Regions from separate parts of the Bacillus sp. mrc49 genome, predicted to be linked through region 1. Evidence: riboswitches for the same ligand, from Rfam matches in the RefSeq annotation. Region 1 holds a riboswitch; each other region holds the start of a gene.
What was found. A riboswitch is a leader RNA that binds a small molecule or an ion and turns the genes downstream of it on or off. The one in region 1 is predicted to bind S-adenosylmethionine.
Positions count from the first base shown of each region.

Region 1 (3,283 bases):
ATGACGCTTTGTCGCCAAGCATTTGGATGATTTGTACAAGGCAGATCAAGACGACGATCGTCGTGATCATGACCGTATTATCATAGCGGTAATATCCGAACCTGATGGCCAGGTCACCAATTCCGCCTCCCCCAATCGTTCCTGCCATGGCGGAATAACCGATAAGTGAAATGGTCGTTAATGTAAGCCCTTGGATGATACCCGGTTTTGCCTCAGGCAGAAGTACATCTTTTATGATCATCCACGGCGTGGCACCGACGGCGATTGCCGCCTCAATCACCCCTTTGTCTATTTCGCGCAATGCCGATTCAACGATCCTTGCAAAAAAAGGTATCGCGGAAACGGAGAGGGATACGGAAGCAGCCTTTGGTCCTATCGTCGATCCCGTAAGCAAATTCGTTAAAGGAAGGAGGGCGACCAAGAGAATGATGAATGGAATGGAACGGACAATATTGACTACGAAGCCGAGAGAACGATTCAAGACACTATTTTCGAAGAACAAGTTCCTCGTTGTCGTAAACAGTAATACGCCAAGCGGCAAGCCGATAAGAAGGGCAACCGCCAGTGAGACACCCACCATATAAATCGTTTCAATGAATGCTTTATTAAGGTCAGGCAGGATATTGATGATGGATTCAAGCAGTGACATGTTTTAGCACCTCCACAGAGCTGGTACGATTCTTTATATAGGCTAATGCCGAATGGATTTCAGCAGCATCGCCATTCAATTCGATGATCAAAATCCCTAAAGGTATATCCTGAATATACTCGATTTTCCCGTGCAGGATATTACCCTTTACCGAATAAGATTGTAGGGTATCGGAGAGAATCGATTCACCTGCCGTTTGCCCTTCGAATTGAATTTTTATGATCGTGCCTTCACTTTCTTCAATCAAATGTGAGGGAAGCTCAAAATCCAGTACACTGCTTATGAATTTTTTCGTTAACTCCTCTTTAGGCTGTGAAAATATTTCATAAACGGAACCTTCTTCTATCACCCGCCCATCCTGCATGACCGCGACCCGATGACACAGTTCCTTGACCACTTCCATTTCATGTGTAATCAATACGATGGTGATGCCAAGTTCGCGACTGATTTTCTTCAGTAGCTGTAATATGGCTTTAGTCGTAGTGGGATCAAGGGCTGAAGTGGCCTCATCACATAACAATACAGTGGGATCATTGGCTAATGCACGAGCGATTCCGACCCGCTGCTTCTGGCCGCCGCTAAGTTGGGCGGGATAAACATCCTTTTTGTCACTGAGTCCTACGATATCCAACAGTTGTAAAACACGTAACGTAATGGCTCCCTTCGATTGATGCGCTGCCTTCAAGGCAAAAGCCACATTTTCAAAAACGGTTTTGGAACTGACAAGGGAAAAGTGTTGAAAGATCATACCGATTTTTTGACGTTGCTTACGCAGTTCCTTGCTAGATAAAGATGTTAAATCAGTTCCGTCAATGATGATATTTCCTTCTGTCGGTCGTTCAAGCAAATTCAAGCAACGAAGTAATGAGCTTTTTCCTGCTCCGCTATAGCCGACAATTCCATATACTTCCCCTTTTTGAATGGTTAAAGATACGTTATCCACTCCGATAACTCGGTTTTTCTTCGATATGTATTCCTTCCTGACTGAACGGATTTCAATCATGAGCCAACCCCCTTAAGCATAAAAAAAACTGTCTCTATCATTCAGAAAGAGGCAGCGAAATTATATCTCGTCTTATCTTTCAGAATGCAATCATTCTGCAGGAAGTGGCACCGTTCCCGATTGGGGCGGTTGCCGGACATCACAGGGCCTGATCCCTCCGTCACTCTTGATAAGTAAATTATTATTTTGGAATATTTCATTTTTTTTAATATATTCTATAGTATTTGTTAATCACCTCATTGTCAATGAATTCTGTGATTTTAGAATAATTTTTTTTCTTGTTTCATTAATTCCTTGTCAAATGGGGGGGATGGTAATACATTTATTGTAATAAAAAGAAAAAACGTGGAGTGCAGCTATCTTATAAAATGAAGGATGTGCAGGTTCATGATAGAGGTTAAGAAGGTAAATGATGTGGTTTGTGTGCACGGAATTCCGGGGGGAGTCAGGTCGGGGATGAGCGTTTATGTGTTTCTAACGGACGGTCTTCTAATTGATACGGGCGCTCAGATTTTAATGGATGGACTCATTCCTTTCTTTGAGTCAGCCGACTTCGATTCAGTGGCCCTTACGCATTATCATGAAGACCATACGGGAGGAGCCGCCTGGATTCAGGAACATAAAAAGGTTCCTATATTCATTCATACGATGTCGGTTGAAGCTTGTGCGAAAGATGCTGAATATCCCGCTTATCGTAAAATGTTTTGGGGAAGGCGGGATGCTTTCAAAGCTGAGCCGCTTGGGGAGTCCGTTCATTCCCGAAGCCAAGCATGGGAGCCGATTTACACCCCTGGTCATGCGCATGACCATATGGTGTATTTGAATCGCAGTACCGGCATGCTTTTTTCAGGCGATCTTTTCGTCACTCCAAAAACAAAACTTGTTCTGCGGGAAGAGTCCGTTCCGGTAATCATTAATTCGATAAAAAGATTGCTTCACTATGACTTTGGGGAGATGTTTTGTTGCCATGCCGGGCATGTTCCGAATGGAAAAGAAATGTTCAGAAAAAAACTCGATTATTTGGAAAACCTCCGTGGTGAAATTTTGCTTTTGCATGAACAAGGACGAACGGTGCGTGAAATTCAGAATCTCGTTTTACCCCATCGGTACCCCCTTATAGAGATATCGGAGCATGAATGGGATTCGGAGCATATCATTACATCGATATTGAATGAAAATGTTCTGGATGCAAGTGAGAAAACTAGGAAGTAGGTTATATTCCCAAGAGGATGCGTATTCAGTTCCTGACAATTGACTGATGGAAGGAAGAGTGAGAGGTTTTCATGCTTGTAAAAAGTGTAATAAGCCATTTAGACTGTAGGTAAACTCGCAAATAATGGAGGCTGCTTACAGTTATTTTTGTTGAATGAGACCGTGATTATCATTAAGAGGTTGGACTGCGATCGTTCTTTCCACTTCATGCCCTCGCTTATCCGCGAGCGGTCCGTTCCTATCTGTTTTCAAATCGATAAAAATATTTTTTGCGCGAACGGATATAAGAATTTGTTTGAGTGCATGTAAGCTGTTTAGAGACAAGTACAGAAGGTAGCAGGTCCGAGTCCCTTTATTATAGGGGGTTGAAGCATATGGATCAGGAATAATCACCTAAAAGAAGGGGAGTAAAAATTAAT
Region 1 is NZ_PHNG01000800.1:112,210-115,492, forward strand. Features, by position in the region: gene CVN76_RS26860 (methionine ABC transporter permease) at 1-649, opposite strand, end outside; gene CVN76_RS26865 (methionine ABC transporter ATP-binding protein) at 636-1,652, opposite strand; SAM riboswitch class I at 1,722-1,828, opposite strand; gene CVN76_RS26870 (MBL fold metallo-hydrolase) at 2,040-2,864, shown strand.

Region 2 (3,283 bases), on a different contig from region 1:
CGACGGAACCGGCAGCAAACAATGTAACCGATTTAATGGAGGCGTTGCAAGCTTCCATTGACCGGACGAAGCATGAAGAACCGGAGAAAAGAACCACCCGTAAGAAGGCGGCAACGAAAAAAAAGAAACAAGCATAATACAAAAAAGCCAAGCGGAGTAGGAATGCGTCGCTTGGCTTTCTATTTGGGGTTTCGTTTAAGTGGAGATCGATGCAGGGCAAAAAAAAATCGCTCCCTTAAGAGCGACAATGAGGAATTCAATCGTGAAATCAACATATAGGCGAACTGTTGTAGTTTTCGACTATATATTGTGTTCATATTCTATCATATTTAATTCTGAAATAGCAACAATATTACGGTAACTTACTGATGATTTTTTCTGGAATTCCAAGATATTTCAACCAATTGAAAGCATGGGGACCCGTTTTCGGTTTTTGCATTTGGTATATTCTCCTATTTGGCTATAGAATCAAATGGATTTTTAGTATAATTTATTCATATAAGGATGGTATATAACTAAATGAGGATAGGGAGACGAAGAATGGAAAACAAAAAAATAGTTTCACTTCAAGTCAGTAAGCCAAAACAAGAAACATTTGCGAATGTCAACATTTTTTCTGCCATGAATAAACAAGCAGTGGATACCGTGACTGTAACGAAATCTGGCCTAATCGGTGATGGGGTAGGCAATGAAAAGTTTCATGGAGGACCTGATCGAGTCGTATGTTTTTATCCCTATGAACACTACGCATTATGGAATGAGAAGTTCAATAAAAAGCTTGATATTCCCGCGTTTGGTGAAAATGTAACCGTTGCAGGGATGACAGAGGATGCTATCTATATTGGTGATATTTATCAAATAGGCGATGCGATCGTCCAAATTAACCAGGGAAGGATCCCCTGTTCGACCATTTCCCATTTTAACCGTGAGGCCGGGCTTTTGAAAATAGTTATGAAAACGGGTTTCACTGGTTATTTTGCAAGAGTGATCAAAGAGGGGACCATAAAGAAACAAGATGAAATTTTGTTACTCGAACGCCAGCAGGAAAAAATCACGGTTCAATTCGCCACTGAGGTGATCCTTCATGGACGGGACGGGGAGGAAGGAGCGAGTGCTTTACTTGCTGTGGATTCACTCGCGGACGACTGGAAACAAAGGGCCGTAAAGCGCATTCAGGCTGTGCAGGACTGAATGAATTGTAGGGAAAATGAAAAAATGCGCGGTAAGGTATTGAAATTAACAGATTATTAAGGTAAATTAAATATAAATAAATTTTAAAATTTTATGAAAATTATATATCGATCTTATCGAGAGAGGTGGAGGGACTGGCCCGACGAAACCTCAGCAACCAGCTTAGGCAAAGGTGCTAAATCCAGCAAGCGGAGCTTGATAGATGAGGAGAATGTTCCAAGAAACCTTCTTCTTTGAGAAGGTTTTTTTTCTTTTCTCTCATACGCTTAGAATATGACAAAAACAGAATTGTTTTTGAGAGAGGGTGTAATAATGAATTTTCGTAAAGAGTTGAAAGAAAGAATGCTGGTTGGAGAAGGGGCGATGGGGACTTTATTATACTCCTATGGCATCGATCAATGTTATGAGGAATTAAACTGTACCAATCCCGGTCAAATAGAATCGATCCATCGTGCCTATTTGGAGGCAGGTGCCGACATCCTACAATCGAACACGTATGGTGCCAACTTCAATAAGTTGAAGCGACATGGACTAGAAGATGAGGTAAGCAAGATCAATCGTCAGGGAGTCATCCTCGCCAAAAAAGCGGCACAAGGCAAGGCCTATGTCTTCGGTACGATCGGGGCCCAGCGGAGTATAAGAAAATCGGATTTAAGCATGGAGGAAATAAAGCGAGGCTTTCGTGAACAACTTTACAGCCTGCTGATGGAAAGCCCGGATGGGATTCTCCTGGAAACCTTTTATGACCTCGAAGAACTGGAAACCGTGCTGGAAATCGTAAAAAAAGAAACGGAACTGCCAATCATCGCAAATGTTTCAATGCATGAATTGGGCAATCTCCAAAATGGGATCCATTTGAATGAAGCCTTTCAAAAACTCGAGCAATTGGGAGCCGATGTCGTCGGTGTGAATTGCCGACTTGGGCCTCACCATATGATTCGTGCCTTGGAAGAAGTGAGCCTGCCAAAGCATGCTTCGATTGCCATCTATCCAAATGCCAGCCTCCCGGATTATGTGGATGGCAGGCTCGTCTATAAGGCAGTGCCTGAATATTTCGGTTCGAGTGCCCTGGACCTACGTAAGCAGGGTGCCACGATCATAGGCGGATGCTGCGGTACGACTCCTCTGCATATTCAAGCTGTGAAGAATGCAGTGGGAAGCCTGGTTCCCGTGAAAGAAAAATTAACGAAACCCCGTGAAATAGAAATAATGGAGATCAGTGATAGAGCAGGAGAACTTCCTCTATATGAAAAGGCCAAAACAGAAAGGACGATTCTTGTTGAACTCGATCCACCGAAGAAGCTGGGAATAGAAACTTTCATGGCCGGGGCGAAGGCTTTGAAAACTGCAGGGGTCGACTCGATTACATTAGCGGATAATTCACTTGCTTCCCCGAGGATATCGAATGAAGCGTTGGCAAATTTACTGAAAGACCAATTGAATGTGAAACCAATGGTACATATAACATGTCGTGACCGTAATTTAATTGGCCTGCAATCCCATTTAATGGGCCTGCAGACGGTAGGCTTGAATGAGATATTGATCATTACCGGCGATCCATCCAAAATCGGGGACTTCCCTGGGGCCACTTCGGTTTATGATTTATCCTCCTTTGACTTGATAAGCATGGTCAAACAATTTAATGACGGCCTTTCCTATTCGGGTCAAAGCTTGGGCCAACGGGCAAATTTCAAAATTGCCGCCGCATTTAATCCCAATGTGAAGTACTTGGATAAAGCGGTGCAGCGTATGGAAAAGAAAATTGCCTGTGGTGCTCATTCCTTTTTGACACAGCCCATTTATTCAATCCAACAGATGGAAGAAGTTCATGAAGCGACCAAACATTTGGAAACGCCGATTTTCATCGGTATCATGCCCTTGACAAGCACGCGGAATGCGGAGTTCATCCACAACGAAATCCCAGGCATCAAATTGCCTGACAATGTCAGGAGAGCGATGGCATTAGCCGGGAATGACCCTGTAAAGGCGAGGATAGAAGGCGTTAGCATTGCAAGGGAGCTAGTGGATGCAGCAAGGGATAAATTCAAGGGAATCTATTTAATCACCCCATTCCTTCGTTATGAAATGACAG
Region 2 is NZ_PHNG01000673.1:32,969-36,251, reverse strand. Features, by position in the region: gene ku (non-homologous end joining protein Ku) at 1-137, shown strand, start outside; gene CVN76_RS10435 (MOSC domain-containing protein) at 541-1,191, shown strand; SAM riboswitch class I at 1,302-1,400, shown strand; gene CVN76_RS10430 (bifunctional homocysteine S-methyltransferase/methylenetetrahydrofolate reductase) at 1,504-3,283, shown strand, end outside.
Region 2: linked by a shared signal. The riboswitch ahead of CVN76_RS10430 (bifunctional homocysteine S-methyltransferase/methylenetetrahydrofolate reductase) and the one ahead of CVN76_RS26865 (methionine ABC transporter ATP-binding protein) in region 1 are both predicted to bind S-adenosylmethionine.

Region 3 (3,283 bases), on a different contig from region 1:
TGGATGTAATCACATCTCCAATAATCTGAATTATGAAGACGATAATTAGAATAACGATTGTCGCTACGAGCGTAACGTCATTTTGACTTCTTTGGTAACCTTCCAAATAGGCCAGATTCCCAAGCCCGCCGGCACCGATGACCCCTGCCATTGCGGTATAGCCGACTAATGCGATCGATGTTACCGTGATCCCTGAAACGAGGGCGGGCATCGACTCTGGAAGAAGGACCTTCCAAATGATCGTGCTCGTTTTGGCCCCCATCGATTTAGCGGCTTCGATTACGCCTTTATCGATTTCACGAAGACCGATTTCCACCATACGTGCATAAAACGGGGCTGCTCCGATAATGAGTGCTGGCAGCGCCGCATTCACGCCGATCATGGAACCGACTAGCGCTTTGGTGAATGGAATGAGCAGTACGATCAAGATAATGAATGGAATCGATCGGAATATATTAACGAGAGCACTGATGATCCCGTTCGCGGTCCGATTTTGCCACATATTTCCTTTACCTGTCAGAAACAGGACCAAGCCCAATAGTATCCCGATAAAGAAAGTCGCCACTACAGAGATGCTTGTCATATACAATGTTTCTTTTGTTGCCTCAATCATTTTTTCCCAATCCATATTCGGCAATAATTCTTCAAGCATGAGTGATCACCTCCACGCCTACCTGCTGTGCTTTAACGAATTCGATTGCGCGGAGCATTTCATCCTCTGTACCATCAAGGTGAATGAACAACGTTCCATATGAGCCGCTTCTTGTTTGGGATATCTTACCTTGAACGATGTTGACATCCAACTCGAAGTTGCGTACGAGCTTGGTTATCAAAGGGCTTTCCGCATGGTCACCGACGAAAGTCAATTGAATCACTTTACCTGCAGGATAGCGTTCGAACAAATGGTCCATCGTTTCCTTCGTTTCTTCTGGCTCCGTCACCTGCTGCACGAATCGCTTCGTCATCTGTTCCTGAGGATTCCTGAACACATCGAGGACTGGACCTTGTTCAACGACCTGCCCGTTTTCCATCACGGCCACACGATGACAGATTTTCCGGATCACATGCATTTCATGTGTGATCAAGACAATCGTTAACCCAAGTCGCTGATTGATATCAACGAGCAATTCGAGTATGGAATCCGTGGTCTGTGGGTCCAGAGCGGAAGTCGCTTCATCACACAATAGAACTTTCGGATCATTGGCAAGGGCCCTTGCGATTCCGACCCTTTGCTTTTGTCCGCCGCTTAGCTGCGAGGGATACGCCTTTTCCCTGCCTTCAAGTCCGACCAGTTTGATCAATTCATTGACTCGTTTCATCCGTTCAGATTTTGAAACCCCTGCAATTTCCAACGGGAAGGAAATGTTTTCCTGAACGGTTCTGGACCATAATAAATTGAAATGCTGGAATATCATGCTGATTTCCTGGCGGGCCTTACGAAGGTTAGCCCCTTTAATTTTGGAAATTTCCTTATCTGCTACGACAACCGTCCCCTCGCTCGGTGTCTCCAAGCCATTGAGCATTCTTATCAGCGTACTTTTCCCTGCCCCACTGTATCCAATGATGCCGAAAATCTCGCCTTTATTTATGTCAACGTTCACGTTATTTACAGCCTTGATCGTCCCGCCGTTTCCTTTTCCTGTTCGAAACAGCTTACTGACGTTGGTCAATGTAATCATTCATGCTCACCTCTTTTATCCAATAAAACCTATGAACTTAGTTGATTTATCTACATTATCCAGCTTTTAATCTTTTACCAAGCGTGCACATGCTTATGGTTTCCTAAATTTTAAAAATAAAAAAACCTTTCTGCATGAGCAGAAAGGCAGGTAAAAAAGCTGGCCTTTCCCTCATCTTCCAAAGTGTTTACACTTTGTGTGAATTGGCACCTTTCCAAGGAAAAACCTCCTTGTCGGTTGCCGGGCTTCATCGGGCACATCCCTCCACCTCTCTTGATAAGAGCTAATATATAGAATATTTGTACACCATTACGTTCATTAGTATGGAGAAATTCTATCACAGATAAAAAAGGAGTGCAATGTATATTATTTCTAACAAAAAAAGTTTAGGACTACTTTCTTAAATCGATTGGGATGTCACCGAAACGATATCCGTCGCTTTTTGTATTGCCTGCTCTAAATCTTCTATTAAGTCATCTACATTTTCTATTCCGATGGATAGACGGACTTGATCGGCGCTCACTCCAGATTTCGCCAATCCCGCATCGTTCAGCTGTTGATGGGTGGTGCTGGCGGGGTGGATGATTAAACTCTTCGCATCTCCCACATTTGCCACATGGGACCACAACTCCACCGAATTGATGAGCCTTGCCCCTGCTTCACGGTCTCCTTGAATCCCAAAGGTCACCACGGCTCCCGCACCCTTAGGCAGATATTTATCCGCAAGCGGCTTATCTGGATGGTCCTCATTGGCTGGATATGATACCCATTTCACAGCAGGGTGGTTTTTCAAGTATTGTATGATGGTCTTGGTGTTTGCAAGATGCTCTTTCATCCTTACATGCAGCGTTTCAAGACCAAGCGTAAACTGGAAAGCACTTTGGGCACTTAACGCAGGTCCTAAATCGCGGAGCAATTGCACCCGGGCTTTTGTAATGAAGGCCGCAGGGCCCACTGCATCGGCATAAACCAAGCCGTCGTAGCTTGGGTCAGGCTCCGTGAAACCGGGGAAGTTCGGCGAGTTCCAGTTGAAATTGCCTCCATCCACGATGACACCGCCTAAAGTCGTTCCATTACCCAAAAGCCACTTCGTTGCGGAATGGATGACGATATCCGCTCCAAAATCGATCGGTCTGCAAAGATACGGAGTAGCGAAGGTGTTATCGATGATCAATGGGATGTGGGCTTCGTGTGCGATCTTTGCCACCGCTTCAATATCGAGGACCCGCAAACTTGGATTTCCAATCGTTTCTGCGAATATGGCCTTTGTTCTTGGCGTAATTGCCCTTTTAAAATTCTCAGGATCATCAGGAGAAACGAATTTCACTTTAATTCCGTATTTAGGAAGGGTGTTTTCGAAAAGGTTATATGTTCCCCCATACAAGGTAGAGGCCGAAACGATTTCATCCCCTGCACCGGCAATATTGAGGATTGACAGTGAAATGGCAGCCATTCCGCTTGCTGTGGCCAATCCGCCGATTCCGCCTTCCAATAATGCCATTCTCTCCTCAAAAACGCTGACAGTTGGATTATGGAGACGTGTATATATATATCCCGTTTCCTTTAGACCAAATAAATTGGCTGCATGATCGGTATCTTTGAAC
Region 3 is NZ_PHNG01000715.1:8,903-12,185, forward strand. Features, by position in the region: gene CVN76_RS20290 (methionine ABC transporter permease) at 1-652, opposite strand, end outside; gene CVN76_RS20295 (methionine ABC transporter ATP-binding protein) at 645-1,679, opposite strand; SAM riboswitch class I at 1,848-1,962, opposite strand; gene CVN76_RS20300 (O-acetylhomoserine aminocarboxypropyltransferase/cysteine synthase family protein) at 2,080-3,283, opposite strand, start outside.
Region 3: linked by a shared signal. The riboswitch ahead of CVN76_RS20295 (methionine ABC transporter ATP-binding protein) and the one ahead of CVN76_RS26865 (methionine ABC transporter ATP-binding protein) in region 1 are both predicted to bind S-adenosylmethionine.